Endozoicomonas gorgoniicola: one gene and its partner. The protein of the gene in region 2 binds, or shares a complex with, the protein of the main gene of each other region. Links are inferred from orthologs where the notes say so. Each region holds a gene or a part of one and is shown on either strand. Other genes may lie near its edges.

Region 1 (15,174 bases), 4.9 Mb from region 2 along the record:
CCAATGTCGATACCGATATGATTATTCCCAAACAGTTTCTCAAGTCTATTAAGCGCACCGGTTTTGGCCCCAATTTGTTTGATGAGTTGCGTTATCTTGATGAAGGTCAGCCCGGTCAGGATTGCACCCGACGCCCTTTGAATGAAGCCTTTGTGCTGAACCAGCCGCGTTATCAGGGTTCTTCTGTGTTACTGGCCCGGAAGAATTTTGGCTGTGGCTCCAGTCGTGAACACGCGCCCTGGGCGCTGGATGACTTTGGTATTCGCTGCGTGATTGCCCCAAGCTTTGCCGAGATTTTCTATAACAACTGTTTCAAGAATGGCCTGCTGCCCATCACCCTGTCAGAAGAACAGGTAGATCAGTTGTTCACTCTGGTGGAAAGCAACGAGGGTTACCAGCTGACGATTGACCTTGAACGAAAGATGGTTGTGCTGGCAGATGGGCAGGAAATGTCGTTTGCAGTGGACGACTTCCGTCGTGACTGTCTGTTGCGGGGGCTGGACGACATTGGTTTAACGTTGCAGGAAAGCGATGCCATTAAGGCATTTGAACAAAAGCATAAGAACGCGCAACCCTGGCTGTTTGCTTAGGGTAGTAACAAAACAGAATTTACCAGCTTATCGTCATTCCCACGCTGCGCGGGAATGACTGTAGGGTATTTTTAGGAGAGAAGAGTAATGAGTCGCCAGATTTTGTGTCTGCCCGGTGATGGTATTGGACCGGAGATTGTGACGGAAGCATTGAAGGTGCTGGACGCCGTCAAACAACGTTTCAGTCTGGATATTGAGGTCAGCCACGCCCTGGTGGGGGGGGCTGCCATTGATGCGGAAGGCACGCCTCTGCCCGCTGAAACCCTGAAACAGGCAAAGCAGTCCGATGCCATTCTGTTTGGTGCCGTGGGAGGCCCTGACTGGGATGACCTGCCTATGACCAAGCGCCCGGAGAAAGGTTTGCTGGGTTTGCGTTCAGGGCTGGACCTGTTCGCCAATCTGCGGCCAGCCATTCTGTTTCCACAACTGGCAGAGGCTTCCAGTCTGAAGGCCGAGCTGGTGGCGGGGCTGGATATCCTGATTATCCGCGAACTGACCGGCGGTATTTATTTTGGTGAACCTCGTGGTGTCCGTACTCTGGAAAACGGTGAGCGGGAAGGGTATAACACTTACGTTTATCGTGAGTCTGAGATCAAGCGTATTGCTAAGGTAGCGTTTGAAGCAGCGCAGAAGCGTAATGGACGACTCTGTTCGGTTGACAAATCCAATGTTCTGGAAGCGACTGCATTCTGGCGTGAGCTGGTGTCTGGCATGGCCGGTGATTACAGTGATGTTGAACTGAGCCATATGTATGTGGATAACGCCGCTATGCAGCTGGTGCGCGAGCCAAAACAGTTTGACGTGATAGTCACGGGCAATATGTTTGGCGATATCCTCAGCGACTGTGCTGCCATGTTAACGGGTTCTATTGGTATGCTGCCGTCGGCTTCCCTGAATGAAAAGAATCAGGGCATGTATGAACCGGTACACGGCTCTGCGCCTGATATTGCCGGGCAGGGCAAGGCGAATCCACTGGCGCAGATACTCTCTCTGGCGATGCTGCTGCGTTATTCTCTGGGTGAAATAGCGGCTGCAGATGCCATTGAGCAGGCGGTTGGCGATGTGCTGGATCAGGGATTACGTACAGGAGATATTGCGTCAGAAGGCTGTCGTCTGGTCAGTACTGCACAAATGGGTGATGCGGTCGTAAACTGTCTGCAATGAAACTGGGTAATAGTGATTCATGATAATGATTCATGGAGGGTAGTATGAAAAAGGTAGGACTTGTCGGCTGGCGAGGCATGGTAGGCTCTGTTCTGATGGAGCGTATGCGGGAAGAGAACGATTTTGCCAGCATTGACCCGGTGTTTTTTACCACCTCACAACACGGACAGCCCGGCCCTGATATTGGTAAGCCAGTTCAGTCATTGCAGGACGCCTTTTCCATCGACGCTTTGCGGGAGATGGATATTATTATTTCCTGTCAGGGTGGCGACTACACCAGTAAAGTCTTTCAACCTTTGCGTGACAGTGGCTGGGACGGCTACTGGATTGATGCTGCGTCTTCGCTGCGGATGAATGACGACAGTGTTATTGTTCTGGACCCGGTTAACCGCCATGTGGTTGACAAGGCTCTGGAGTCTGGTGTGAAAAACTATATTGGTGGCAACTGCACTGTCAGCCTGATGTTAATGGCGGTGGGCGGACTGTTCCGTGAAGGACTGGTGCGCTGGGTCAGCGCTATGACGTACCAGGCAGCCAGTGGAGCCGGGGCGCGTAACATGCGTGAGCTGATCAGCCAGATGGGCTGCATCCGCGATAATGTTGCTGGTGAACTGGCTGATCCTTCCAGTGCCATTCTGGATATTGACCGAAAAACCTCGGACCTGCTGCGCAGTGGTGATCTGCCCCGGAGTGAATTTGGTGTGCCGCTGGCGGGAAGCCTGATTCCTTATATTGATAAGCAGCTGGACAATGGCCAGAGCCGTGAAGAGTGGAAGGCTCAGTCGGAAACCAACAAAATTCTGGGTTTATACAATGGTGGCATTATTCCTGTAGATGGCGTGTGTGTACGCATTGGTGCCATGCGTTGTCACAGTCAGGCGCTGACTCTGAAACTGAACCGGGATATTCCAATGTCGGATATTCAGAGCATAATTGCTGAGTCAAACGACTGGGTATCGGTTGTACCTAATGACCGTGAAGCGACCATACAACAGCTGACACCTGCAGCTGTGACAGGCAAACTGGACATTCCGGTAGGGCGTTTGCGCAAGCTGAATATGGGTAACAAGTACCTGTCAGCCTTTACAGTGGGCGACCAGCTGTTATGGGGGGCAGCCGAGCCTCTGCGGCGAATGTTAAATATTCTTGTGTGATTCTAAAGGTTTAAATTCAGGAAAGGCTGCTTCTGGCACCAAACAGCCATGAGCGGCTCTTTATGACACTTTATGACAAGAGTGCAGCTCACCTCGAAATATGTATGGCACGACTTTTCTGTTCGCTTCTGATAAATTGCGCGACGACAAGCAAGATGTAATAGAGAGAAAGCATGAACAAACTGTTCGATGTAGTGGTATACGATGCAGGCAGCCTGAATGGTGAAACCCTGCTGGCACTGCTGGATGAACGTGTGTTTCCGGTCGGGAGCCTGTATGCCATTGCTGAAAATCCTGAGCCTGATGCCGCCGTAAGCTTTCAGGAGCAGGATGTTGATGTACTCAAGGCGGAAGGTTTTGACTTTGTCGATGCCGACCTGCTAATTCTGCCAGCGGGCTGTAAAGCGTCTTATGAGCTGGTCAGCAGGGCAACAGAGTCTGGTTGTCTGGTTATTGACGGACGCCCGGGCAGTCAGGCAGGGCCGCTAATGATGCCGGGGATCAATGAGGACCAGCTGGACAGTGCCAGAGAGAATAAAATAGTGGTTGTGCCCTCCAGCCCTGCGGCGCTGATGCTACCTGTCCTTAAGCCACTGGAAGAAGCACTGGGCATTGACTCAGTGAGTGTGACGGTGTGCCAGTCGGTATCGGATCTGGGCAATGACGGGATTAATGAACTGCGCAAACAGACCATTGAGCTGTTAAACGGCAAGCCGGTCTCAGGTGGTCGCATGGCATTTAACCTGTTGCCGCAGGTGGGAGAGCTTGACAGCAACGGTGTGTCTTCTCAGGAACAGTGCATTATTAATGAACTGGTTGAAGGGCTCGGCAGTGAGGATGTGCGGATTAACCCAACCTGCGTCAGGGTTCCTGTGTTTTTCGGTGACAGCCTGTCGATTCAGCTGGAGTTGGATAGGCAGGTCGACGCCGCCGCTGTCAGAGAGCTGCTTTCTGGTGTCCGTGGGGTAGAGCTAACGACAGGGGATGATCATCCAACGGTTGAAACCGTTGCGGGAAATGACAGCATTGTGGTGGGCCGAATCCGTCATCAGACGGCATTTGCCGGACAACTGGCATTGTGGCTGGTGGCAGACCCGGTAAGACGTACAGCCATTAACACCATAGACATGGCAGAAATATTGCTAAAAGACTTTTTAAAATGATAACTTAGCTGTTATCGGTCAAGCTCCCTTATTGTCCTTGTTTGAAAGGGGTACAATAAAGTCAGACTGTGGTTTTTGTCCTGTTTGCCGACGAAAACTACATCTGCAGTAAACAGTCATGAGTATGAAATGCCGTTTTCGTTACCTTCAATGATGAAAATGGCATTGATATTGGCATGGTAAAAGGGGCAGGTGGAGTTCCGGGAAAGAGATTGAGGCTCGTCTGTTGGCTTTCCCGGCAAAAAACAACAAGGATTCATGATGAGACTACAGAAGCTTGTAGTAGCTATGGCTATGACAGGAGCTTTGGGCTCGGGTTTGGCTAATGCACTGGGTTTAGGAGAAGTGACCATGCATTCGTCGCTGAACCAGCCTCTGGATGCTCAAATAGAGCTACTGCAACTCAGGGACCTCACCCGCAACGAAATTCTGCCAAACCTTGCCAGCCGCAGTGATTTTCAAAGGGCTGGTATCGACCGGCCTTTCTCTCTGTCCAGTCTCGATTTTAAAACCAGGATTCGTGAAGATGGTACCGGGTATATTCATGTGACCAGTGCGGATGCCGTCCGTGAACCGTTTCTTAATTTTCTGATGGAAGTACACTGGCCCAGTGGCAGGCTGCTCAGGGAGTATACCCTGTTACTTGATCCTCCCACATTCAGTGAGCAACCGGCGCAGCCTGTTCGTCCTGCGACGACTTTCTCCACAACGAGCCAGCCCTACGCGGCCCGTCCTCCGATCCAGCAGCCCGAACCTTATGTTGAGCCTCACAACAGGCGGACTGATGATTACCTGCCTGCTCCGGAAATGGCTCTGCAACCCGAAATCCGCCCAGTCACTGAGCGATCATCTGGCAGCACCTGGCAGACGACACAGGATGATACGACAACCGGTTCCACAATAAGAAGCTACGAGGTTCAGCCAAACGACAATCTGTGGAGTATTGCCCGGGCTGTCAGGCCATCGGGAGAACTGTCGGTTCAGCAAACCATGATGGCTATTCAGCGCAATAACCCGAATGCCTTTATGCGGAAAAACATCAATGAGCTGAAGAAAGGGCAGGTGCTGCGTATTCCAACTCAGGACGACATATTGTCCATGAGTTACCAGGACTCTGTCGCCGAAGTGGCAAAACAGAATCGTGAGTGGCAGGCCCGCCTCGAACAACTGGATGCCAGTCGTCGTTCAAAAGCCGATTCGACGGGTGATGGAAAAGCGGTTGATGGTCGTTTAACTATTGTAGGCTCAGACAATGCCGCTGTGATGGGTAAGGACCTGGGTGGCGGTGGTAGTAGTAGTGCTGACACCAGCGCTTTGCAGAACGATCTCAGTATAACCCAGGAAAAAATGGATGAACTGAGTCGTGAAAACGATGAACTGAGAAGTCGCCTGAAAGACCTGGATGAGCAGATTGCTACCCTGAAACGGCTGATTACTCTGAAAGATGACCAGATGGCGGCTCTGCAGTCTTCGGGTAATGAACCTGAAGCCAGACCCCAGCCCAAGCCTGCTTCAGAACCGACACCAATGGCTCCACCGAAGGAAGAGGACAGCCTGCTGTTCTGGATTCTGGGTGCCCTGGTTCCCGTTGGTCTGGCCGGTGCATTCCTGGCGTATCGCCGCCGCAAGAAGGCTCAGGATGAAGACGATTTTGATATTGATGATGATGGTTCGAAAGAAATGCCGCTCATGGGCGAGGACCTTTTAGCCGACGACGAAGAACTGCAGCTGGATGAGGCTCTGGAGATTGACGAAGAGGCTCTGATTGATAAAGAGTTTGAAGACGAGCCTGAAGAGACCGTTCAGCAGACTCAGGATGCCCTCAGTGAAGCGGATATTTACATTGCTTATGGTCGTTTTCCGCAGGCTGCTGAGCTGTTGGGTAAGTCGATATCGGCTGAGCCTGAGCGCACAGATTTACGTTTGAAACTGTTAGAAGTTCACGCTGAAGCCAATGACCTGGATAGTTTTAAAGCTGCATTAGCTGAGCTGGAAGCCCTGGGTAATGAAGATGCTAACCGGCAGGCCGACGTATTTAAAGCTCGCTTCCTGACTGATGCCTTCACTCAGGAAGGAGAAGAAGCGGTTGTTAATGACCTGATCGATGTTGATCTGAGTGAAGAGGCTGACAGTGAGCTGGAGACCGAAGCCGAAGAGCTTGGGGATGATCTGGAATTTGACTTCAGTGAAGACGATGAAGGGGATGAAGAGCTGCCCGACCTTGATCTTGAAGATCTGGATCTGGTTGATGAGCCCGATGCTGAAGGAGATGATGATCTGGATCTTGGCTTTGACCCTGACTCAGACTCTGATTCAGACTCTGACTTTAAAGAGGAAAGTGCTGGCGACAGCGCAATTTCGGACAGTATGTCCGATTTCGAAGCAGCGCTGGATGAAGACGATGACCTTGACTTTCTTTCTGACGAAGACGAAGTGTCCACCAAGCTTGACCTGGCAAGGGCTTACATAGATATGGGTGATCAGGAAGGCGCCCGTGAGATTCTGCAGGAAGTGCTGGACAGTGGCAACGATGAACAGAAAGAGGAAGCTCAGACTCTGATTCAGGGGCTGAGCAATTGAACTGACTGTCGGTAAATCCGGTTTGCAAATTGCGGCGTCTGTTATTACATTCGCTGCTTTTGTATTCAAGTAGAGTGTTCATGCCCCGTTTCGCAGCCAGTGTTCAATACGACGGTTCCCACTACCATGGCTGGCAGAGCCTGAAAAGCGGCCTGCCAACAGTTCAGGCGGCTGTTGAAGCTGCCCTCTCTAAAGTGGCTAATCATCCTGTTTCTGTGGTGTGTGCTGGCCGTACCGATGCCGGTGTTCACGGTTCTAACCAGATTATTCATTTTGATTCCGATTCGGTTCGCAGCGAACGTGGCTGGGCTTATGGCTCAAATACCAACCTGCCGGATGATGTGGCGATTAACTGGGTCATGCCCGTTTGTGATGAGTTCCATGCACGCTTTTCAGCACAGTGGCGTCGCTATCGTTACGTGATTTATAACCATCCGATTCGTCCTGCTCACCTGCCCAAAGGTGTGACCTGGAATTATCGGCCCCTGGACGCAGAACGTATGCAGGTCGCAGCGCAGTATCTGGTTGGTGAGCATGATTTTACCTCCTATCGAGCGGTTCAGTGTCAGGCTAAGAATCCGGTTCGTACCATTTCCCGGTTAACGGTTACACGGCATGGCCATCTGATTGTGCTGGACATTCAGGCTAACGCCTTTCTGCACCACATGGTTCGGAATATTGCAGGCGTACTGATGACCATTGGTTCAGGGAAGCATGAACCTGACTGGGCAAAGACCGTTCTGGAAGCAAGAGACAGAACTGAAGGTGGTGTGACTGCGCCACCATTTGGTTTGTACTTTGTGGATGTGGGCTACCCGGAAACATTCGGCCTGCCAGCCAGTGAGCCTAATCCGCATTTTGTTGCGCCTTTGTTGCCCTGGCCGTAAGGCTCACTTCATGAAAGACACTCATGGAAGACAAGGAAGTTCGGTTTCTGCTAATATCGATTTTCTTTACCCATCCGCAGTAAGGCAATGTCTCTGGATACTACTTCCTTAAATAAGCAGACCTCTTTAACCAGGCAAACATCCCTGGCAAAAAAGGTTAGTAAAACCCGAATAAAGGTGTGTGGCATTACCTCGGTTGAGGATGCAGTGGCGGCTGTTGATGCGGGCGCTGATGCGATTGGGCTGGTGTTTTACGAAAAAAGCCCAAGGTTTGTCAGTATAGAACAGGCTCGTGAGATCGCTGCCAGTGTGCCACCGTTTATATCTGTTGTGGGACTGTTTGTTGATGCAGAGGATGAGTTTATACAGGCAGTGCTGGAGCAGGTGCCTCTGACGCTGTTGCAGTTTCATGGGAATGAGCCGGATAGCTGGTGTCAGCGCTGGAACCGGCAGTATATCAAGGCTTTGCGGGTGCGCCCGGAAATGTCTGTGAAACAGGTAGTAGCGAAATACCCCGGTGCCAGTGGAGTATTGCTGGATGCCTATCGTAAAGGGGTGCCGGGTGGGACAGGGGAGTCGTTTGACTGGACTTTAATCCCCGACTCTCTGGAAAAGCCGGTCGTTCTGGCCGGTGGGCTGAGTGCAACCAATGTTGCCGAAGCCATCAAAAAGGTTTCACCGTTTGCAGTCGATGTCAGCAGTGGCGTTGAATTGAAACCCGGAGTGAAAAATCACGACGCTGTCAGGGCCTTTGCCAGGGCTGTTGTGAGAGAGAATGATCAGGCTTCTGGTCAGTGTGAAGCAGGCGAACGCTGAAAGCAGTAGCCGGTAGAAATAGTAGGTAGAAAATGTCGGATCAGAGCAAGTCTCAAAAGACTCTTGATAATGAAGCGTACCAGCAACCGGACGACAGTGGCCACTTCGGTCAGTTCGGTGGTCGCTATGTTGCAGAAACCCTGACCAGTGCTTTGCAGGAGCTGGAGGCAACGTATCGGGAGCTTTGGCGGGATCCGGCATTTCAGAAAGATTTTGACTATGATCTGGCTCACTTTGTTGGTCGCCCGTCGCCTTTGTATCATGCTGAGCGCTGGTCAGAGAAGCTGGGTGGCGCACAGATTTATCTTAAGCGTGAAGACCTGAACCATACCGGTGCCCACAAGATAAACCATGCGGTGGGTCAGGCGCTTCTGGCGAAACATATGGGTAAAACCCGTATCATCGCCGAAACGGGTGCTGGTCAGCACGGGGTGGCGACCGCCACGGTGGCTGCCCGACTGGGACTGGAATGCGTTGTTTATATGGGTGCGAAGGATGTTGAGCGCCAGGCGCTGAACGTGTATCGCATGAAACTCCTGGGCGCAACGGTGGTGCCGGTAACCAGCGGTTCCCAGACTTTGAAAGATGCCATTAATGAAGCGCTCAGGGACTGGGTCGCCCGTCCTGAAGAAACTTTCTATATTCTTGGAACGGTTTGCGGACCTCACCCTTATCCGGAAATGGTGCGTGATTTTCAGAGTATTATTGGCCGGGAAGCTAAACAGCAGTGCCAGAAAATGACAGGCAAGCTGCCAGATGTCCTGGTAGCGTGTGTCGGCGGTGGCTCTAATGCCATGGGACTGTTCTATGAGTTTATCGAGGATCAGAGTGTCAAGATCATCGGTGTTGAAGCGGGAGGCCTTGGCGTTGAGTCTGGTGAACACGCTGCCCGTATGGCGGGTGATCGTAAAGGGGTATTCCAGGGGCAGCGCAGTTTCCTGATGTGCGATGATGACGGGCAGATTACCGAAAGCTATTCTGTCTCAGCCGGTCTGGACTATCCGGGCGTCGGTCCTGAACACAGCTACCTGCGTGAGATTGGACGCGCTGAGTATGTTTATGCCACCGATGATGAGGCACTGGCTGCTTTCCGGGGCCTGACCCGAATGGAAGGCATTATGCCTGCGCTGGAAAGTTCGCACGCCCTGGCTTATGTTGAGAAGCTGGCACCGACTATGAAAAAAGATCAGGTGATCATCGTTAATTTGTCCGGTCGTGGTGATAAAGACATTCATACCGTCGCGGCCATTGACGGGCTGGATGTGGGTCTGCAGGGATAAGGAGCAGTAATAATGAGAATCAAACAGCGTTTTGCCAGACTGCAGGCTGAAAACCGTAAAGCCCTGGTGCCTTATATCACTGCCGGTGACCCGGCGGGTAAAACCGTTGAGATGATGCATGAGCTGGTGAGAAACGGAGCCGATGTGATTGAGCTGGGTTTCCCGTTTTCGGACCCGGTAGCCGATGGGCCGGTTATTGCGAAGGCGCATCTGCGGGCATTATCACACGGTGTTACATTGAATGACGTTTTTTCAATGGTAAGTCACTTCCGGGAGACCGATAATGAGACCCCGGTGGTGCTGATGGGCTACCTTAACCCCATTGAAATAATGGGTTATGAGGTGTTCGCTGAGAGCGCATCGAAAGCCGGTGTGGATGGTGTACTGGTCGTTGACCTGCCGCCAGAGTTTGCTGATGCTCTGGTTGCGCAGATCAGGCCAAAAGGCATTGATATGATCAACCTGATTACACCGACCACATCGGATGAACGAATCAAGAAAATCTGTTCAGTGGCTTCAGGCTTTATTTACTACGTATCACTGAAAGGTGTGACGGGGTCTGCCAGACTGGATGTTACCAGTGTGCAGCAGCGTGTGGCGCATATTAAGCAGTTTACTGATATGCCTGTGGGTGTTGGCTTTGGTATCCGGGACGGAGAGTCGGCTGCAGCCATCAGTCAGGCGGCAGATGCTGTGATCGTGGGTACGGTGTTGGTTTCCGAGCTGGCGAAGTTTGACCAGGAAGGTGGAACCTGTTTGCAGCGTGTAGGTACTCAGGTGTCTGAGATGCGTATTGCCATGGATAACCGCTGACAGAGTGGACATTAAGCAGCAGGTGTTACCTGCTGTCGAGAGTGTGACTGCCAGGACCGGCAGCCACACTTTCAGAAAAACAGACAGGAAGCATTAATGAGTAATTGGTTGGTCGACAAGCTGATTCCTTCACTGTCGCGTTCTTCCAGTGAGAAACGCAGCAGTAACGTGCCTGAAGGGTTGTGGCGAAAATGTGTAAAGTGCGACTCCGTACTTTATCGTCCTGAGCTGGAGCGTAACCTGGATGTTTGCCCCAAGTGTTCGCACCATATGCGCATATCTGCCCGCAAACGTCTGGATTACTTTCTGGATAAAGAAAACCGTGAAGAGCTGTTTGCAGATATTGAACCTGTCGACAAGCTGAAATTCCGCGACTCTAAAAAATACAAAGACCGTTTGCATTCTGCACAGAAGGCCACCGGTGAAAAAGATGCGCTGGTTGTGTTCAAGGGTGAGCTTGAGAGTTTGCCGATTGTAGCCTGTGCTTTTGAGTTTGCCTTTATGGGTGGCTCCATGGGGTCTGTTGTCGGTGAAAAGTTTGCCCGGGCTGCAGAACTGTCTCTGGAACTGCGCATTCCCCTGGTGTGCTTTTCTGCCAGTGGCGGGGCGCGTATGCAGGAAGCTCTGTTCTCCCTGATGCAGATGGCAAAAACCAGTGCTGCCCTTGAACGCATGCGTCAGAAAAGTGTTCCTTACTTTTCGGTGATGACAGACCCGGTATACGGTGGGGTGTCGGCTTCACTGGCGATGCTTGGTGATTTGAATATTGCTGAACCAACTGCACTGATTGGCTTTGCCGGTCCCCGTGTTATTGAACAGACCGTTCGTGAAAAACTGCCTGAGGGGTTTCAGCGCAGTGAGTTCCTGCTGGAGCATGGCGCTATTGATATGATCGTTGAGCGTTGTGAAATGCGCGCAACCATTGCCCGACTCTATCGGAAAATGAGTGGCATTACATTAGCACCAGAGGCTGACAGTGCCTTTGATGAAGAGGCTCCGGGCGATATTGATGTCCCGCAGTAAAGAAGAAACAGTGAATTGATCCGTTACGCAGGTTGGTAGCAGCATAAACGCTATGCTCTCACCAACCTTCAAAACGACCTGTAACTTTCCCTCAAATTGACATTAATACTATGGACTTTAATCGTCTTGTTGGTTTGCGAACACACCCTTCATGGCGTCTGCTGCAGGCAGACAGCGCACCACTGATCATAAGTTTCTTATACCAATCCTTTATTCTCACCAATAAGCGATCAATAGCGGCAGAAACCCTGGCGACTCAGCTGGACGATTACCTGCACCATTTGCGTGAGACCACCGGAGAGAACCGCTTTCCCAGAAAAGGGCGTGATTACCTGAATGACTGGGCATCTGGAGAGCAGGGCTACCTGCGAAAATACTACCCCGCCGCCGGTATGGGTGATGAGCCGCTGTTTGATTTGACGCCATCGACAGAGAAAGTCATAGAGTGGATTAACACCTTTGAGCAGAAGCAGTTTGTGGGTACAGAGTCCCGGCTGTTAACGGTATTCCGTTTATTAAGTGAGGTGGCCAGAGACACCGAGACTGATCCCCAACAGCGCATTGACCGGCTGGAACGGGAAAAAGCCAAACTGGAGCAGGAAATTGCCAGTCTGAAAAGTGGTCACATGGTGCCTCATGATCCAACGCGGGTGAAAGAAAAGTTCCTGCAGGCAGAAGACACCGCAAGGCAGTTGTTGTCTGATTTCAGGCAGGTAGAGGAAAATTTCAGACACCTGGATCGTGGTGTAAGGGAGCGTATTACCACAGCCAGCAGCGGTAAAGGGAAAATGCTGGATGATATTTTCTCGGAGCAGGATGCCATTACTGAATCGGACCAGGGGCGAAGCTTTAAAGCGTTCTGGTCATGGCTGATGTCTCGTGCCAGTCAGGATGAATTACAGACGACACTGGAAAAAGTTCTTGCACTGCCGGAAATTCAGAGCCTGCAACACGATGAGCTGCTGTCCAGAATCCGTTTTCGGTTGCTGGAAGCCGGAGAGAAAGTTAACAGCACCTGCGCCCAGCTGGTTGAGCAGTTGCGACGCTATCTTGATGATCAGGCATGGTTGGAAAACCGTCGTATAATGGAGATTGTCAGAGAGATTGAACAAAGTGCCGTAACAGTGCGACAAAGCCCGCCACCGGATAAATTGTTTACGACCCTGTCACTTAATAAGCCTGCGATGGAGATGCCCATGTCAAGAGGGTTGTTCCGGCCTGCGACCCGCCCTGTGATCAGTGAAACGCCTGAAGAAGGTGAAGCTGATTTTGATACTACGGCTTTATACACTCAGCACTATGTGGATGAAAGAGCGTTGCTGGCCCGTATCCGTTTTGCCTTGCAGTCACGACAGCAGATCAGCCTTGCAGAGCTGGTAAAGCTGCACCCTGTGGAGAAAGGGTTAAGCGAAGTCGTCGCCTATCTGCACATTGCCTCAGAGTCTGACCATGCGTTAGTCCATTCTGACAGCAGTGAAGAGATCATCTGGCACGATGCACAGGGGCGTCAAAAAGAAGCAGTAATGCCTGTTGTTATTTTCACACGTTAAAGGTAGAAGGCTGAACTAAAAGTGAATACGAACACGCAAAGCGAGCATTCAGCATCGGACGACCCGGCGCTGGGTACGGTGGTGGTTAATCTGATGAAAGGTGTTGTCTACCGGGATCTTAATCCTGATGTCTGGCAGCAGCTTGAAGAGCTTCATGCCAGGGTGATTGACTATGTGGCGGTCATGGGGCTGAACCTGATTGTTGATGAGGCGGAGGGGTATGCTTATTTGAAACAGGTCAGCGATGAAGAACGCTCTGTCCCTAAGCTGATCGCACGCCGACCTCTGAGTTTCCCGATCAGCCTGCTGTGTGTGCTGTTGCGCAAAAAAATGGTAGAGCAGGATGCGGGTGGTGGCGAGGCTCGACTGATTTTAACCCGTGAGCAGATTGTGGAAATGATGCGGGTTTTTCTGCCAGATCGTGCTAATGAGGCACGGCTCTTTGACCAGATTGATACTTATATTAATAAAGTGTCTGAATTCGGTTTTCTGAAAAAGCTCAACACCAACCCACCTGCCTGGGAAGTGCGCCGTATCATCAAGGCACTGGTCGATGCAGACTGGTTGGCAGACTTCAATGAAAAGTTAAAGGTATATCGGGATCATGCAGAATCAGTCGCTTGATTTTTCATCGGACCAGTCCCGGGCAGGGTTTCGTCTGCAGGGTCTGGAAGTTCTGAACTGGGGAACCTTCCATAAGAAAATATGGACTGCAAAACCCGATGGCAACAACAGCCTGTTAACCGGTGATATTGGCTCAGGCAAATCGACGCTGGTGGACGCCATGACCACCTTGTTAGTACCCAGCCAGAAAATTACCTACAACAAGGCGGCAGGAGCAGAGACCCGCGAGCGTAACATGACGTCTTATGTGAGGGGTTATTTTAAAAGTGCAAAAGACGACGATACGTTGTCTGCCAAAGCGGTCGCCCTGCGAGACCATAACAGCTACAGCGTACTGTTGGCCCGGTTTGTTAATGAAGGCTTTGACCAGACTATAACACTGGCTCAGGTGTTCTGGAGCAGGGACAATAATAACTCCCCGGAACGCTTTTTTATTGTGGCCCGTAAACCACTGTCCATTAATCAACACTTCAGCAACTTTGGCAGTGATATTGCTGATCTGAAGAAAAAGCTGAAGCGGGTTGAGCATGTAAAAGTCTTTGACAGTTTTTCACAGTACCAGGCCGAGTTCCGTCGTCAGATGGGTATCGAGAACGATCAGGCCATGGATTTGCTCTATCAGACCGTGTCAATGAAGTCTGTGGGTAATCTGACGGACTTTGTCCGCAGTCATATGCTGGAAAGCACCGATGTCGAGGACAAGGTAGAAGAACTTAGTCGTCAGTTTGATAATCTGAACCGGGCTCATGAAGCAGTTTTAAAAGCCCGGCAGCAGATTGAACTGCTACAGCCAATGGTGGACGACTGCCAGCGATATGAAGAGCTGGAAGCTGCGATACAGTCCTTCAAACAGTGCCGGGACGCGCTCTACGGTTATTTTGCCGAAAAAAAAATAACGTTGCTTGACCAACGGATTCAGCGCCGGGAGCAGGATCAGAAAAAGCTTGAGAGCCGCTTGAATGAAGTGCTGCTTTCTCTGGAAGACCTTCGGGCCAGCTTGCGGGAAACAGAACGTTCCATCGAGCAGAATGGCGGTCAGCGACTGTCAGAATTGAAAACCGAAATAGAACGGTTGAGCCGGGAAAAGGATCGTCTGGTCAAAAGCAGCGATGACTATCTGGCTTTGTGTCGCTATCTGGATATGCCGGAACCTAAAGACGACAATGTTTTTTTTGCGAATCGTGAAGAAGCGGCAGAAAGTCAGGATCGTCTGGAGAAACAGCAGGCTGAATTACAGAATGAGCAGGTGGAGCAGGCGGTCGGTTTAAAACAGTTGCGGGATGAGCATAAGACTTTAAGCAGTGAAATCGACTCTCTGAAAGGGCGTAAATCCAATATACCCAGCCGAAATCTGTCTATTCGCGACACCCTGTGCAGCACCCTTGGTTTATCAGAAGACGTATTGCCCTTTGCCGGTGAACTGCTTCAGGTGCGGGAAGAAGATAAGCAGTGGGAGGGTGCGATAGAGCGGTTGTTGCATAACTTTGCACTGAGCCTGCTGGTGCCTGAAGAGCATTATGACGCTGTGGC
Region 2 (16,158 bases):
AAAGACCCTGAGAAAAAAGCGCTCAGAGCCCGCAAACGGGACTTTGTAGAAATTTACAAGCCCTTCAGTGAAACCGAGGTGAAGCGACAGGCACATCGTTGCATTGCCTGCGGTAACCCTTACTGCGAATGGAAATGCCCGGTACACAACTATATCCCGGACTGGCTGAAGCTGGTGTCCGAAGGCAATCTGTTCGAAGCGGCCGAGTTGTCGCACCAGACCAACAGCCTGCCGGAAGTCTGTGGTCGGGTCTGCCCACAGGATCGTCTGTGTGAAGGTGCCTGCACCCTGAATGACGGGTTTGGTGCCGTTACCATTGGCGCTACGGAGAAATACATTACGGATACGGCGCTGGCACTGGGCTGGCGTCCGGATATGTCAAAGGTTGAGTGGACGGATAAAAAGGTAGCCATTATTGGCGCTGGCCCTGCTGGCCTGGGTTGTGCTGATATTCTGGCACGCAATGGCGTAAAGCCTGTGGTGTTTGATAAATACCCGGAGATTGGCGGGCTTCTGACCTTTGGTATTCCGGAATTCAAGCTGGAAAAGCATGTCATGAGCCGTCGTCGTGAAATCTTTACCGAGATGGGGGTTGAGTTCCAGCTGAATACGGAAGTCGGCAAAGATGTACAGATGGCTGAGTTGCTAAAAGAATACGACGCTGTATTTATGGGTATGGGAACCTATTCCTATATGAAAGGCGGTTTTCCGGGCGAGAGCCTGCCGGGGGTTTATGAAGCCCTGCCGTTCCTGGTTTCCAATGTAAACCGTAACCTTGGTTATGAGCAGGACGAAGCAGACTTTATCGACCTGAAAGGTAAAAGGGTGGTGGTACTGGGTGGTGGTGATACGGCGATGGACTGTAACCGGACCTCCATTCGCCAGGGCGCAGCCAGTGTCACCTGTGCCTATCGCCGTGATGAAGAAAATATGCCCGGCTCCCGTCGTGAAGTGGCCAATGCCAAACAGGAAGGTGTCCGGTTCCTGTTCAATCGTCAGCCTGTTGAAATCGTCGGTAATGGCAAGGTAGAAGGCATTAAGCTGGTGTCTACTGAACTGGGGGAATCGGATGAAAACGGCCGTCGTCGTCCGCAGGTGATTCCCGGCAGTGAGGAAATTCTGGCAGCGGATGCCGTACTGGTTGCCTTTGGTTTCCGTCCAAGCCCGGCACCATGGTTTGACGACCATGATATTCAGCTGGACGATGGTGGTCGTGTAGTCGCACCGGAACAGGCACAGTTCAGCTTCCAGACCTCCAACCCGAAAGTCTTTGCCGGGGGCGATATGGTTCGCGGTTCTGATCTGGTTGTCACCGCCATCTGGGAAGGGCGGCAGGCGGCAGAAGGCATTCTGGATTTTCTGGATGTTTGAATAATAAACAGCCAACAGCCAACAGCCCGAAGCTAAGGAGTAAAAATGACAAAATTAAAAAATGATCGTCTCTTAAAAGCTCTGTTGCGGGAGCCGGTGGATGTCACGCCGGTGTGGATGATGCGGCAGGCCGGGCGCTACCTGCCTGAATACCGGGCTTTGAGGAAAGAGGCGGGTGATTTTATGTCGCTGTGCCAGAATCCGCAGTTTGCCTGTGAAGTCACGTTGCAGCCGCTGGAACGATTTCCTCTGGATGCGGCGATTCTGTTCTCTGATATCCTGACCATTCCCGATGCTATGGGGCTTGGGCTTTATTTTGAAACCGGTGAAGGACCAAAGTTTAAAAAGCCGGTAAGAACATCAGCCGATATTGACCAGTTAAGTGTTCCTGATCCGGAAAAAGACCTTGGCTATGTGATGGACGCAGTACGAGTGATTCGTCGGGAGTTAAACGGGCGAGTCCCGCTGATCGGTTTTTCCGGCAGCCCGTGGACATTGGCCACCTATATGGTCGAGGGTAGTAGCAGCAAAGACTTCCGTCGCATAAAAGCCATGATGTACGACCAGCCTCAGGCGTTGCACCAGTTGTTAAGAGTGCTGGCTGATTCCGTCACGGCCTATCTGAACGCCCAGATAAAAGCCGGAGCCCAGGCGGTTCAGGTTTTTGATACCTGGGGTGGTGTTTTGTCTCCGGACTGTTACCGGGAGTTTTCCCTGAACTACATGCAGAAGATTGTTTCCGGACTGGTCAGAGAAAACGAAGGTCGCAGGGTGCCGGTCATTCTTTTCACCAAAAATGGCGGGCAGTGGCTGGAATGGATGGCAGAAACCGGAACGGATGCTCTTGGACTGGATTGGACAACGTCTATTGATGATGCCCGTAGCAGGGTGGGTGACAAGGTAGCCTTGCAGGGCAATATGGACCCTTCTGTGTTGTACGCTTCTGCCCCGCGCATACGACAGGAGGTGGGTAATATTCTGCAACGTTTTGGTTCAGGTTCCGGACATGTCTTTAATCTTGGACATGGTATTCATCAGTTTGTGGAGCCGGAAAAAGCAGCGGTATTTGTTCATGCGGTGCATGAGTTATCTCAGCATTACCACTGACTAAGCTGGTTCTGCGATTTTTTTTGGGCAGGTCGCTTTGTTTTGTTTAACTGAACAGCGCCTGCCCCGGAGATTTAACAGTCCGACAGGCTCCGGAGAATAAGCACTGGAGGGATCTGGCTCCATGGTGACGGTTTATCACGATGGAGCCTTGTTGAATCAAAGAAGCTGTTAGCCGGTTCTCATCCGGTCATTCCGATAAAGTAACAGGGCTGACCTGATACCAATTTATGCTTCTTCCCTGACAATCGCACGGTAGCCTATATCTGTTCGGTTATAAACGTCATTCCACTGTACTTTTGCAACGCCTTCGTAAGCGGCCTTTTGCGCCGTTCCGGCAGACTCGCCAAGCGCCGTCACACAAAGTACCCTGCCACCATTGGTCAGTACGTCTTTGCCTTCCAGCTGGGTACCTGCGTGGAATACCTTACAGTTGTCATTGTTGGCATCGTCAATACCTGTGATCAGGTCGCCTTTACGGTAATTGGCAGGGTATCCGCCAGCTGCCATGACAACGCCCAGGGCAGTGCGGGAGTCCCACTGAGGCTGCACGGAATCCAGTTCGCCTCTGGCTCCGGCAAGGCACAACTGAGCAAGGCTGGATTGTAAACGCATCATAATTGGCTGGGTTTCCGGATCACCAAAACGACAGTTGTATTCTAGTACCTTAGGTGTCCCTTCAGCGTCAATCATCAGGCCAGCGTACAGGAAACCTTTGTATACATAGCCTTCTGCCGCCATGCCTTCCACGGTCGGAATAATGACTTCTTTCATGGCACGGTCATGAATGGCCTGTGTGACCACCGGAGCGGGTGAGTAAGCCCCCATGCCGCCGGTGTTTGGACCCTGGTCGCCGTTGTCACGGGCTTTATGGTCCTGACTGGTAGCCATAGGCAGAATATTTTTGCCGTCGACCATGACGATAAAGCTGGCTTCTTCGCCGGTCAGAAATTCTTCGATCACCACCCGGTGTCCTGCCTCTCCAAAGGCATTGCCAGCCAGCATATCGTCGATAGCAGTAAAGGCTTCTTCTTCTGTTTGTGCCAGAATAACGCCTTTACCGGCTGCAAGACCGTCTGCCTTAACAACAATCGGAGCGCCCTTCTCACGCACATAAGCTTTGGCGGGTTCGATGCTGGTAAAGTTCTGGTAGTCAGCGGTTGGAATCTTATGGCGGGCAAGAAAGTCTTTGGTAAACGCTTTGGAACCTTCAAGCTGGGCAGCCGCCTGTGTCGGGCCAAAGATGTTAAGGCTTTCTGCCTCAAAACGATCAACAATACCTGCCACCAGAGGGGCTTCGGGTCCAACGATGGTCAGGTCAATGGCTTCTTCTTTGGCAAAAGCAACCAGCCTGTCCAGCTCCAGAACGCCGATACTGACATTGGTCATACCGGGCTCAAGATGGGTTCCGGCATTGCCGGGAGCCACAAAAACCTGTTGTACGTTTTGATCCTGGGCCACCTTCCATGCCAGAGCATGTTCGCGGCCGCCGTTTCCGATGATCAGCACTTTCATGATTTGCCTGTCCTTCAGGTGCCTGGGGTATAGAATCCACCACGAAGAGTGGGGTGGATTTGTTATTGTCGCTCTTCAGTGAAGCTCTTCAGTGAAGAAAGTGTCGAACGCCAGTGAAGACCATGGCGATGTCGGCTTCGTTCGCCGCATCAATCACTTCTTGGTCTCGCATGGAGCCACCGGGTTGAATCACTGCAGTAATACCGGCTTTGGCTGCTGCGTCAATGCCATCACGGAACGGGAAGAAGGCATCAGATGCCATGACCGATCCGGGTACTTCCAGATTCTCGTCCGCTGCTTTTATGCCCGCAATTCTGGCACTGTATACACGACTCATCTGACCAGCGCCGACACCAATGGTCTGGCTGTTCTTAGCGTAAACGATGGCATTGGATTTAACGAACTTACCGACTTTCCAGGCAAACAGCAGGTCTTTCAGCTCGGCTTCGGTGGGAGCGCGGTCGGTTACGACTTTCATGTTGGCGTGGGTAGTAACGAACTGGTCGCAATCCTGAACCAGCAGGCCACCGTTAACACGCTTGAAGTCGAGGAACGGGGCTGGCTTTTCTGGGAAAGAGCCGCAGTTCAGCAGGCGTACATTCTTCTTTTGCACAACAATGTTTCTGGCGGTTTCATCAATCGCAGGAGCGATAATCACTTCAACAAACTGACGGTCGATGATGGCTTGAGCGGTGTCAGCATCCAGCGTACGGTTGAAGGCGATGATGCCTCCGAAAGCCGAGGTTGGGTCGGTGGCGTAAGCCTGGTTGTAGGCATCCAGAGTAGTTTCAGCAATGGCTACACCACAAGGGTTAGCGTGTTTGACGATCACGCAGGCTGGTTTTTCAAAGGTTTTAACGCATTCCAGGGCAGCATCAGTGTCAGCAATGTTGTTGTAGGACAGTGCTTTACCCTGAATCTGCTGAGCGGAGGCAATGGTTCCGGCAGGTGCGTTCTTTTCAACATAAAATGCCGCTTTCTGGTGAGGGTTCTCACCATAACGCATGTCTTGGGCTTTATGAAACTGGGTGTTGAACGTGCGAGGGAAATGGGCGTCTGTATCGTTGTCACTCTTGCTGAAAGGGTTGACAAGCTTACCCAGGTGGTTGGCAATGGCACCGTCGTAGTGGGCAGTGTGTTCAAAGGCCTTGACTGCCAGATCGAAACGGGTAGCGGCAGAAACAGCATTGTTGCTGTTATCCATTTCTTCCAGAACCCGGTTATAGTCACTGGTATTAACGACGATGACAGTGTCACGGTGGTTTTTGGCTGCAGAGCGCACCATGGTTGGGCCGCCGATATCGATGTTTTCGATGGCCATTGGCAGATCGCAGTCGTCTCGGGCGATAGTCTGCTCGAACGGATAAAGATTGACGACTACGAGGTCAATCGGGTTGATGCCATGTTCTGCCATCACCGCTTCGTCCTGACCACTGCGTCCCAGGATGCCGCCGTGAACTTTCGGGTGCAGGGTTTTAACACGGCCATCCATCATTTCAGGAAAACCGGTGTAACTGGAGATATCAATAGCAGGGATGTTGTTTTCAACCAGCAGCTTATAGGTGCCGCCGGTGGAGAGAATTTCTACAGAACGCTGATGCAGCGCGCTGGCAAATTCTATAATACCGGATTTATCAGAAACGCTGATAAGGGCTCGACGAATAGGAGATACAGGGGAATCGACTGCCATCTTTCCTTTCTCTGAAATAGCCGCATGATGCGACTAAAGGTTAGTATTGCCTGTTAAGCTGGCAGATTTTAGCTGGAACTTCTTCTTTTTGCAGCAACTATGTAGAATATTCGTTCAAAAAAATTGAAAAAACAAAAAAGGCGACTAAAAAGCCGCCTTTCAAAATAACGTTGCCGTTTATTACAGCAAACCGTACTGTTTCAGTTTCTTGCGCAGAGTGCCACGGTTCAGACCCAGCAGGATTGCTGCTTTTGTCTGGTTACCTTTTACGTAAGCCATTACGGTTTCCAGCAGAGGTGCTTCAACCTCGGACAGAACCATTTCGTATACGTCGGTCACTTCCTGACCGTCCAGGTGTGCGAAGTAATTGTTCATGGCTTTCTCAACGCTGTCACGCAGAGTCTGGCTTTCGCTCTCGACTTTGCCGACCAGATGATGAGCGCCTGCATTTCGGTCTTCTACAAACACTTGTGTGGCTGTCATGCTGCTATATCCTTTCCTTTACCCCTATCCTGAGCCGCGCTCTCCAGCGAGGTCTCTGAATGTCTGGTTGTGTTGGTTTCTAAAAAGCTCTGAAAATACTCCAGTATGCAGTTTTGTTGGGTTTCTGCAGATTCCAGGCTGTTGAATTGTTTCTTCAGCCCGGAACCTGATGGCTTAGCCTGCAAGTACCAGCCAACGTGTTTTCTGGCGATGCGTACGCCCTGGTGTTCTCCGTAGAACTCATAAAGGGCGCTGAGGTGTCCGAGCAGGATTTGCTGTACTTCTTCCGCAGCAGGCTCAGGCAGTTTTTCACCCTGTTTCAGGTAGTGGTTGATTTCCCTGAAAATCCAGGGTCTTCCCTGAGCTGCCCTGCCTACCATCACGGCATCGGCGCCGGTTAACTCAAACACCTGCTTCGCTTTTTCCGGTGTTGTTATGTCGCCATTGGCAATCACCGGTATGTCTATAGCCTCACAAACGGTGCGGATAGTGTCGTACTCGGCCTCGCCTTTATACATACACTGTCGGGTTCTTCCATGTATGGAAAGCGCCTGTATGCCAGAATCCTGTGCCATTCGGGCAATATCCAGAGCATTTTTCTGCTCCGGACTCCAGCCGGTCCTGATTTTCAGGGTAACTGGAATATCGACTGCCGCTACCACCGTCTGCAGTATCTGCCTGACCAGTTCCGGTTCTTTCATCAGAGCGGAGCCAGAGGCTTTATTGCATACTTTTTTGGCCGGGCATCCCATATTGATGTCTATGATCTGCGCCCCCCGCTCCTGGTTAGCCCTGGCTGCTTCCGCCATCTGGACGGGTTCGCTGCCGGCTATCTGCACAGAACGTGGTTCGTGTTCACCGCTGTGGTCCATACGCAGCCTGGACTTTCGGGTATTCCAGAGTTTCGAGTTGCTGGTAACCATTTCGGATACCGCCATGCCAGCCCCCATGTCCAGACACAGCTGGCGGAATGGGCGATCCGTTACTCCTGCCATAGGTGCCAGAATAACGGGGTTCTCGATGGTGTATGGGCCAATCTTCAACAAAGGAATGCCTCTGACTACGAAAAACAACGAACAATCTTTCCATGATACTCTGTACAAAAAATGTACGAAAGTGGGAGGGTACGAAATCCCTCAGTCAGTCAGCCGCTTCAGTTGCCTGACCATGAGAAAATGCATAAAAGGCATATTTCAAAGGTGAATTTAATCACCTGTGGAGACAACTAAAGATAAATACTCTTTCACTTCGGTGTTTATATAGTGACTTATCTGGTAGAAACCTCAAGCCATTGTCATTGAAATCTGACCAATTCTTGATCTAAATCAAGTGCTTAATGGTTTTAATATTAAGTATCTGTCAGTATTTTTCGCGTGATATGTAGGCGTTTTCCAGTTATTTACAGTGTTTTTCTCTTAAAGGTGAGGCGGTAGTTTACTGCGTCCGGACCAGGGTCAAGGAGTTCAAGGCTTAGGCGAATCGCCTGATTGGCAGGCATTTCTCTGGTACCTGCCAGTTCTCCGCCAAGATACTCTTTTGGGCTAAAGGTCCGGCTGGCAACGGGCTGGTCGTGGAGATTGGAAAATGTCAGTGACAGTTTTGGCCAGGGTTGGGGGTGGTTGGCTTTATTGATGATAACGGCGTCAACGATCATCATTTCGCTGATATCAGGATGAATGCGAACCAGCAGTTGGGAACTCTGGATTTCGTCGATATCGACAACGGGTGGCAGAGTGCAGTTCACTGTTTTGCACAGCCATTGGTACCAAGGGCGAAGTGGCGGGTCCAGTGACAGTTCATTTTTGTTGAACCATAGGTACTGAACAACGAGAGCCAGGCAGGCAAAGAAGGCGGTGATGTATTCAAACATTCGTTTTCTGCTGGCTTTTGGCCGGCGTGGTCGTTTCTCCTGACGAATGTCTACCTGCTCTTTATCCAGACCGTTGAGTAATGAGTTTAAGGGCTGGCTGTTACCGCTTTGACTGTTTTTGGCGGACGAAACAAGAGTGGATGCCGTCATCGTTTTTTCAGACAGTTTCTGCTCTGGAGACAGGGGTTCTGAAGGGGCAGTGCCTGCCTGCTGTTGTTCTGAATGGCTTAGGGTTGTTTCTGGTGAGTCGATGCCTGCGTTAAAGACATGAAGACAGGAGCCGCAGCGAACAGAGCCACCGGCGGCGCGAAGCTGGGCCTGTGTGACACGAAACGTTGTCTGGCATTTGGGGCAGCGGGTTGTGTTAACCCTTGAGGGCGTCATTTAGCGTATCAATTCCAGAGTAATAAACAGTTACTCATGGAATTAGAGCAAAGAGCCGGTGGCGAGTCCAGTGCAGCACTAGCGCTGCACTGGCAGTGAACAGGTTAGCGGCGGGTGCCTGTGACCAGAATCCAGTCATCATTGTGAACGACAGGCTCCAGGTCAAACCATTCGGAGTAAGTGGCAACGATACTATCGGTTTGTTCAGACAAAATACCTGACAGGGCGATTTTGCCACCAGGCTCCAGATACTCAGCCAGGGTGTGGGCCAGTTGTACAAGGGGGCCGGCAAGAATGTTAGCGAGGACTATATCTACTTTTTCCTGTGGTGCTTTTTCCGGCAGGAATACCTGCAGTTTTTCCGGGGCAATCCTGTTCCGTTCGGCATTGTCGATGGTGGCAGTCAGAGCCTGAGGATCCAGGTCAACACCGGTGACACGTCTGGCTCCCAGCAACAGGGCGGCAATGGCGAGAATACCGGAGCCGCAACCATAGTCGACAATGCTTTTCTCACACAGGTCACCCTGCTTTTCCAGCCATTCAAGGCACAGCGCTGTTGTTGGGTGAGTACCGGTTCCAAAGGCCAGGCCAGGGTCCAGCATCAGATTGACAGCGTCGGGTTCTGGTACTTCTTTCCAGCTGGGGCAAACCCAGAGACGGGTACCAAACTGCATGGGGACAAAATGAGTCATCCATTCACGCTCCCAGTCCTTGTCTTCCACAATTTCAATTTTGTGGTTTGGGAATGGTTCGCGCAGGTACTGGTTTTTGAGAATGTTGATCACTTCATCCATATCGGTGTGAGCGTCAAACAGGCCAATGACGACAGTATGGTGCCAGAGTGGGGTGCTGCCTGGCTCTGGCTCAAACAGGGGCTGGTCTTTTCCGTCCTGCAGGGTAACGGCGCTGGCTCCGGCTTCAAGCAGCAGATCTTCCAGTTCTGCGGCGTGATCGGAATTGGTATCAAGTCTGATTTGTATCCAGGGCATGAGAAGAGAACTTGTAAAAAAGAGAAGAAAGGCAGAACAGGGATTCTGCAGAAAACGGGGGTAATTCTAGCAGGGTTGGCTTCAGGTCTGCACGAAAGACTTATACCCAGAGCGAACCCATCATTGAATCTCTGTGAATAAGTCTTTCGTACTCAGAACTGGCGAATCAGTCGTCTGCCAGTTTCTTTTCCAGATAGTGAATATTGACACCACCTTTCTGGAAGTTGTTGTCGCGTACCAGCGCCTGATGCAGCGGAATGTTAGTTCGAATGCCTTCAATCACGGCTTCGTCGAGTGCATTCTGCATCCTTTTCAGGGCGGTCTCGCGATCCGGTCCAAAGGTGATCAGTTTGGCAATCAGCGAATCGTAGTAAGGTGGTACGGTATAGCCGTTATACAGGTGAGAGTCCACGCGAACACCATTGCCGCCAGGCGCATGGAACTGGGTTACTTTGCCGGGAGAGGGCATGAAGGTGATCGGGTCTTCTGCATTAATCCGGCATTCAAAGGCATGGCCTTGCAGCACAATGTCGTCCTGGGTAACGCTCAGGGGATGTCCACTGGCGATGCGGAGCTGTTCTTTGACAATATCGACACCAGAGATCAACTCGGTGACGGGATGCTCAACCTGAACACGGGTATTCATTTCAATAAAATAAAAGTGGCCGTCTTCATACAGAAACTCAAACGTGCCTGCGCCTCTGTAGCCGATCTCAATACAGGCGCGGGTGCAGGCGGCTGCAACCGTTGCCCGGGCATCTTCGTCGATGTAGGGAGCGGGCGCTTCTTCGATCACCTTCTGGTGGCGACGCTGCAGGGAGCAGTCACGGTCGCCCAGGTGGATTGCGCCACCCTGACCGTCAGCTAACACCTGAAACTCAACGTGACGAGGGTTCTGCAGGAATTTTTCCAGATAAACCGTATCGTTATTGAAAGCCGCCTTGGCTTCGGATTTGGTGAGGCTGATGCCGTTCAGTAGTTCGGATTCTTCATTAACCACACGCATGCCGCGACCACCACCGCCACCGGATGCTTTGATAATAACGGGATAACCAATGCGACGGGCGATAGCAAGGGTGCGCTCGGTGTCGCTGGTCAGAGGACCATCGGAACCGGGAACGGTGGGTACGCCCGCTTCCTTCATGGCGGCGATAGCGGAAACCTTGTCCCCCATCAGGCGAATAACATCAGCGGATGGACCGATAAATGTGAAACCGCTGCGATCCACCTGTTCGGCAAAATCAGCGTTTTCAGACAGGAAGCCGTAACCGGGGTGAATAGCGGTGGCATCCGTCACTTCGGCAGCGCTGATGATCGCCGGAATATTCAGGTAGCTTTCGACCGGGCTGTTTGGGCCAATGCACACTGACTCGTCAGCCAGGTGGACATGCATCAGGTCTTCATCGGCTTTGGAGTGGACTGCAACGGTTTTAACACCCAGCTCTTTACAGGCTCGCAGTACCCTCAGGGCGATTTCACCCCGGTTGGCAATAACGATTTTATCCAGCATGGCATTACTCTCAGGAAATCGTGAATAATGGCTGGTCGTATTCAACGGCCTGGCCGTTTTCAACCAGAATGGCTTCAATAGTACCGGACTTGTCGGCTTTGATCTGGTTCATCATCTTCATGGCTTCGACGATGCACAGAACATCACCTTCCTTGATGTGCTGACCTACCTCCACAAACGCTGGTGAGCTGGGGGAAGGTGCTGTGTAGAAAGTGCCTACCATGGGCGATGTAATCTGGTGACCGTTTGGCTGAGGCGCTGCCGGGGCAACGGTTTCGGTCGCTGGTGCTGCCGCTGTGGCGGGTGCAGGTGCTACTGTAGCTACCGGAGCCGGCTGGGCAAAATAGCTGGCAGCCGGAGCGTTCTGGGAGTAGCGGCTGATGCGGACGGACTCTTCCCCTTCATTAATTTCCAGCTCATCAATCCCGGATTCTTCCAGCAGCTCAATGAGCTTTTTTACTTTTCTGATGTCCATGGTTCAATCTCAAATTCTGTTTGGCAGCCTGTGCCAAGGGTTGAAAGGGGTACGAGTTGGACGGGATATGCCCGGTCGAAAGCTCGAATTCATTTTTCTTGTTTGTCTTACTGTCGGGTTACGTGATCAAGAGCGTAGCTCAGAGCCAGCTCATAACCTTTGGGCCCCAGTCCGGCAATAACGCCCTCGGCGATATCGCTGAAATAGGAATGATGACGGAAAGGTTCACGGCGGTGGATGTTGGAGAGATGCACTTCAACAAAGGGGATGGATACACCCAGAATGGCATCTCGGATAGCAACACTTGTATGGGTATAGGCAGCCGGATTGATGATGATAAAATCAACACCCTTTTCACCGGCCTGATGAATACGCTCAATCAGCTCGTGCTCGGCGTTACTCTGAAAGGTTTCCAGCTGATGCCCCTGGCTGTCTGCCAGTGTGACCAGGTTCTGGTTAATTTGTTGCAAAGTCGTTGCGCCATAAACCCCCGGCTCACGCTTCCCGAGCAGGTTAAGGTTTGGGCCGTTGAGTACAAGTATGCTTGCCATGTATTCCTCTCACAATCGCATTGCATTGTGCCGTAATGTTATAAAATCGTCCAGTTCGTGCTTGTTACGGTACGTTAATGACAGTTACGAAGCATTTCAGCTAATTTGTTGCATAAGTTTTTCTCAGTCATCTTTTTTGGTTTGTTACTGACCGGATAACAGGGTTTTCAGCTTGCTGGCCAGAGTAGGAGCCTGTATTTCCCCAAGTGTCCTGATTTGACTCATTTCCTGTCCTGAAGGGTCAAAGAACAGCAGTGCAGGAGGGCCAAACAGCTGGTAGTCGTTCAACCAGGCCTGATGGTGCCGGGTGTTATCAGTGATATCCAGCTTGAGCAGTTGCAGTTGTTCAAGCAGAGGCCGGACATCCGGGTCAGGAAAAACGGTACGCTCTATCACTTTGCAGGACAGGCACCAGTCGGCGTACACATCAACCATAACGGGTTGTTTCGCAAGAGCTGCCTGCTGTAATAGATTGTCAAGTTCTGTAACTGAATGGGTTTTGGTAAAGATTAAACGGTTGTTCGCAGAACGGGTCTCAGGACTGATTGTAGAAGCGAGGTCTGTTAAAACGGGTGCAGCCAGTGGTTGTAAAGGGTCTGTGTTGCCTTTGGCTGCTCCCACTATGAGGCTGCCGCCATAAACCAGAAGAATGATTCCCAGGGCCTGGCTGGCTATTGCCCGACCTTTTTTCGGTTGAGTGCTTATGGCTCCGAGTCTGGTCCCGGCCCCAATAAGCAGACTTCCCCACAGTAAAAGAGTGGTGGGGCCTGGGATAACCCGCTCCAGCATCCAGATCGCAACCGCAAGAAGCAGAAAACCGAAGAATGTTTTGACGGAATCCATCCATTGTCCGGCCTTTGGCAGCAGGTGGCGTCCACCGATACCGATTAACAGCAGCGGCAGTCCCATGCCCAGTCCAAGGGCAAACAGGGATAGCCCTCCCAGCAGGGCATCCCCTGTTGTTCCTATGTAGATCAGGGCTCCGGCCAGGGGCGCGGAGACACAGGGTGATACAACGAGGGCTGACAGAACCCCCATTATCATGGCTCCGGACAGTTTGCCCTGCGACTGGCCAGAGTTACCCAGTTTATTGCGTAGTTTTTCAGGCAGTTGTAATTCATAAAGCCCAAACATGCTCAGGGCGAGCAGGACGAACAGCGCTGCGAAGGGGCCAATCAGCCAGGGAGACTGCAGTTTTGCCTGAAGATTGAGGCTGGCGCCAAAGAGCCCCATCAGGGTGCCAGCTATGGCAAACGTCAGTGACATACTAAGGATGTAAGCCAGTGTCAGACTGATGATTTTTGGACGCGAAGCCGTTGAGTTACCCACCAGAATACTGGATAGAATAGGCACCATTGGCAGTACGCAGGGGGTGAATGTCAAGCCAATGCCTGCCAGCAGGAATAGCAGTAGTGAAGCGACAAGGCTTTTTTCTGAAATGGTGGATTCATAGCTACTTGAATAGCTGTCAGAAGCGGCAGCAGATGTTGAATCCGACGAGAGGATGGTGCTGACGGGAACAAATGAATCATCAGAGGCGGCCAGTGCCAGAGTTTTTGTATGGGGGGGATAGCAGAGACCCGCTTCGGCACAGCCCTGAAAGCGAACATCAATTTCCGGTATGTCCTGAGAGCTGCTGACAGGCAACTGTATGGTTATATTCTGGTCAAAGACTTCCAGCAGCTCTCCGAAGTTTTCGTCAAACTTCTCTTTACCTGATGGATAAACGGGTTCGCCCAGTGTTGTTTCAGAATGCCGGGCAGTAAAGCTGAACCGTTTTTTATAAAGGTAATGACCGGGAGTGACTGCAAAATGAATCAGTGCCTGACTGTCGCGGATTTCGCCGGACAGCTGAAAAGCTTCTTCAACAGGGATGAAGGTTTGCTGCCCTGATGGTGACGAACTGATTAACCCCTGTAACCCTTCAGCACGTAACAGTTGGCTAAATAGAAACAGGCTCAGGAACAGAAACATTCCTGTAACAGCACTGCTTTTTATTAAGGCTGTGGATGATTTACCGGACATTATGTATGGCTTTTTTTTGGTTCTGGTATTGGTTCTGGTGTCCCTGATTGTGGAAGTTAATATCCGGCTTGCAAGTTAGCCTGCAAACCGGAATACATCAACCCTGTTATTAATCAGCCTTTGTAATTGGCAGCAGAGTGTTTGATGACCTCAAAGGCTGCGTCCCGGCCTTTCCAGCCATCAATTTTAACCCACTTGCCGGGTTCGAGGTCTTTGTAATTTTCGAAGAAGTGCTCGATTTGCTGTAACAGCAGGGGAGGCAGATCGGTGTATTCCTGAACGCCCTGATAAAGTGGAGTTAGTTTGTCGTGTGGGACGGCAATCAATTTTTCGTCCTGGCCGCTTTCATCCGACATATTCAGCATGCCTACCGCGCGACAGCGAATCACAGAACCCGGAACAACCGGATAAGGTGTTATGACCAGAACATCCAGCGGATCGCCATCGTCAGCCAGGGTTTGTGGAATATAGCCATAGTTGGCCGGATAAAACATCGGGGTAGCCATAAAGCGGTCTATCATGAGGGCATCAATATCTTTGTCAATCTCGTACTTGATGGGTGAGGCGTTGGCCGGAATTTCAATGGCAACGTAGATATCTTCTGGAAGGCTTTTGCCTGCTGGAATGTTTGTGTAACTCATATAGTAAATCTTTTTCAGGCTTTTTATAGGCTAGTTAAAAACCCATATTATAATGCGGATTTGCGCAATAGTCTTTGTTATTCCATCCATTGGAGCAGATAACGGCTGACCAGAGTCAGTAACAGGTTGAGACCATTGGCAAACAGTATCAGTACAACGATCCCCGACATCATTTGTTCGACCAGAGCCAGATGCCCTGCATTCATAAGGTAAAAGCCTACTCCGGATGATGATCCCAGCATTTCAGCAGCCGTTAACAGAATGATGCCAATGGTGGTGGACAGGCGAATGCCCGTCAGAATATTAGGTAAAGCGGCTGGCAACAGTATATGACGAATCGTCTGGTAACGAGGCAGTTGCAATGCTTTACCCAGCTCTATCCATTTGTATTCAACATGATCCAGTGAGTTCCAGGTGTAGATGGCTGTGGGCAGTGCAACCCCCAGTGCGATCATGGCAAAGCGGCTGCTCTCGCCAGTTCCCAGCCACATAACCAATAGAGGCAGCAGGGCAATTTTAGGCACTGCAAACAGGCTGGAAATCCAGGGTGAGAGTACTGAGCGGGTCATTGTAGAGAGATGTATCGCCAGACCAGCCAGCAGTCCACAGATAATACCGAAGGATGCACTGGTCAGAAGGCGAATGATAGATACCTGTATATGTTGAAGAAGCTCACCATGCAGCGTTTCTTCAAGCAATGTTGTTCCAATGACAAGGGGGGAAGGTAGGAAGTTGGTGTTAATTATGCCGGTGTCGCAGCCAGTCTGCCAAAGGAGAATAATGGCTGCTGTCGCTAACAGGCTCAGTAGTGATGAATAACCTCGTGCTTTTGTTGAAGAGTTCATTGCTGCAAGGTGTCCAGAATGCTGAGAATATCGACTTTAATGCTGGCGACCTTTTTTGATTGGTAGAAATTTTGCCAGTCTGTTGGCAGCCCTGGTATTTCCACCGAATACTGAACGGATGTTGGAGTGTTGCCCAGAATGAGAATTCGATCACTCAGAAACAGGGCTTCGTCAATGTTATGGGTAACCAGAACCATTGAGACAGGGTTGGTTTGGCGCAGCTGGTGCAGCTCAACAATGAGTGCCTGCCGGGTGAAATGATCAACCGCTGCGAAGGGTTCATCAAGAAGCAGCAAGTCCGGCTGGTTTATCAGAGCCCGTGCCAGGGCAACACGTTGTCGCATACCTCCTGATAAGGTGTGTGGATATTGATTGCTGACTTCGGGGATTTGAAGCTTTTTAAACAGGCAGGTGATTTGTTCTGTTTGGGCAGAACCGGTTAATGACCGCCGGGCAAGGGCAAGCCGGACATTGTCCATACAGGTTTTCCAGGGCAGCAGGCGGTCGTCCTGAAAGAGGATGGATGATTGACCATTGATATGGATACTGCCGTCATCAGGTGTCAAAAGCTGATGAATCAGGCGCAGTAATGTTGACTTTCCACAGCCTGACTGGCCCAGAATGGCCAGGGACTCAGACTTTTTCAGTGCAAAGTTTACATTGGCAAGAATCAGTTGGGTTGAGTAAGCAAACCCAAGATCA

The links.
Region 1: the proteins of accB (region 2) and accD are in contact, whole or in part, in a solved structure (PDB 8UXZ), measured with the Escherichia coli proteins. The link is inferred for Endozoicomonas gorgoniicola from one-to-one orthologs.

Annotation. Positions count from the first base shown.
Region 1 is NZ_JAPFCC010000001.1:1,255,163-1,270,336, forward strand. Bases 9,647-12,506 are described here. They hold accD (acetyl-CoA carboxylase, carboxyltransferase subunit beta), read left to right. Parts: upstream 9,647-10,543; coding sequence 10,544-11,470; downstream 11,471-12,506. Other genes in these bases: trpA (tryptophan synthase subunit alpha), read left to right, coding at 9,647-10,447; NX722_RS05885 (DUF3375 domain-containing protein), read left to right, coding at 11,581-12,506. In the rest of the region: leuD (3-isopropylmalate dehydratase small subunit), read left to right, coding at 1-590; leuB (3-isopropylmalate dehydrogenase), read left to right, coding at 678-1,754; asd (aspartate-semialdehyde dehydrogenase), read left to right, coding at 1,799-2,908; NX722_RS05850 (Asd/ArgC dimerization domain-containing protein), read left to right, coding at 3,082-4,071; NX722_RS05855 (FimV/HubP family polar landmark protein), read left to right, coding at 4,330-6,651; tRNA pseudouridine(38-40) synthase TruA, read left to right, coding at 6,732-7,538; NX722_RS05865 (phosphoribosylanthranilate isomerase), read left to right, coding at 7,626-8,354; trpB (tryptophan synthase subunit beta), read left to right, coding at 8,387-9,634; more of trpA, read left to right, coding at 9,644-9,646; more of NX722_RS05885, read left to right, coding at 12,507-13,020; NX722_RS05890 (DUF4194 domain-containing protein), read left to right, coding at 13,042-13,644; NX722_RS05895 (ATP-binding protein), read left to right, coding at 13,625-15,174.
Region 2 is NZ_JAPFCC010000001.1:6,127,818-6,143,975, forward strand. What follows is about bases 9,663-12,359. They hold accB (acetyl-CoA carboxylase biotin carboxyl carrier protein), read right to left. Parts: upstream 11,395-12,359; coding sequence 10,930-11,394; downstream 9,663-10,929. Other genes in these bases: accC (acetyl-CoA carboxylase biotin carboxylase subunit), read right to left, coding at 9,663-10,919; aroQ (type II 3-dehydroquinate dehydratase), read right to left, coding at 11,502-11,945; dsbD (protein-disulfide reductase DsbD), read right to left, coding at 12,090-12,359. Also shown: NX722_RS27545 (FAD-dependent oxidoreductase), read left to right, coding at 1-1,371; hemE (uroporphyrinogen decarboxylase), read left to right, coding at 1,417-2,478; purD (phosphoribosylamine--glycine ligase), read right to left, coding at 2,707-3,993; purH (bifunctional phosphoribosylaminoimidazolecarboxamide formyltransferase/IMP cyclohydrolase), read right to left, coding at 4,082-5,683; DNA-binding transcriptional regulator Fis, read right to left, coding at 5,864-6,166; tRNA dihydrouridine synthase DusB, read right to left, coding at 6,163-7,212; NX722_RS27575 (DUF3426 domain-containing protein), read right to left, coding at 7,566-8,420; prmA (50S ribosomal protein L11 methyltransferase), read right to left, coding at 8,525-9,409; more of accC, read right to left, coding at 9,576-9,662; more of dsbD, read right to left, coding at 12,360-13,970; ppa (inorganic diphosphatase), read right to left, coding at 14,084-14,611; NX722_RS27610 (ABC transporter permease), read right to left, coding at 14,689-15,456; NX722_RS27615 (ABC transporter ATP-binding protein), read right to left, coding at 15,453-16,158. UniProt on the Escherichia coli protein: This protein is a component of the acetyl coenzyme A carboxylase complex; first, biotin carboxylase catalyzes the carboxylation of the carrier protein and then the transcarboxylase transfers the carboxyl group to form malonyl-CoA.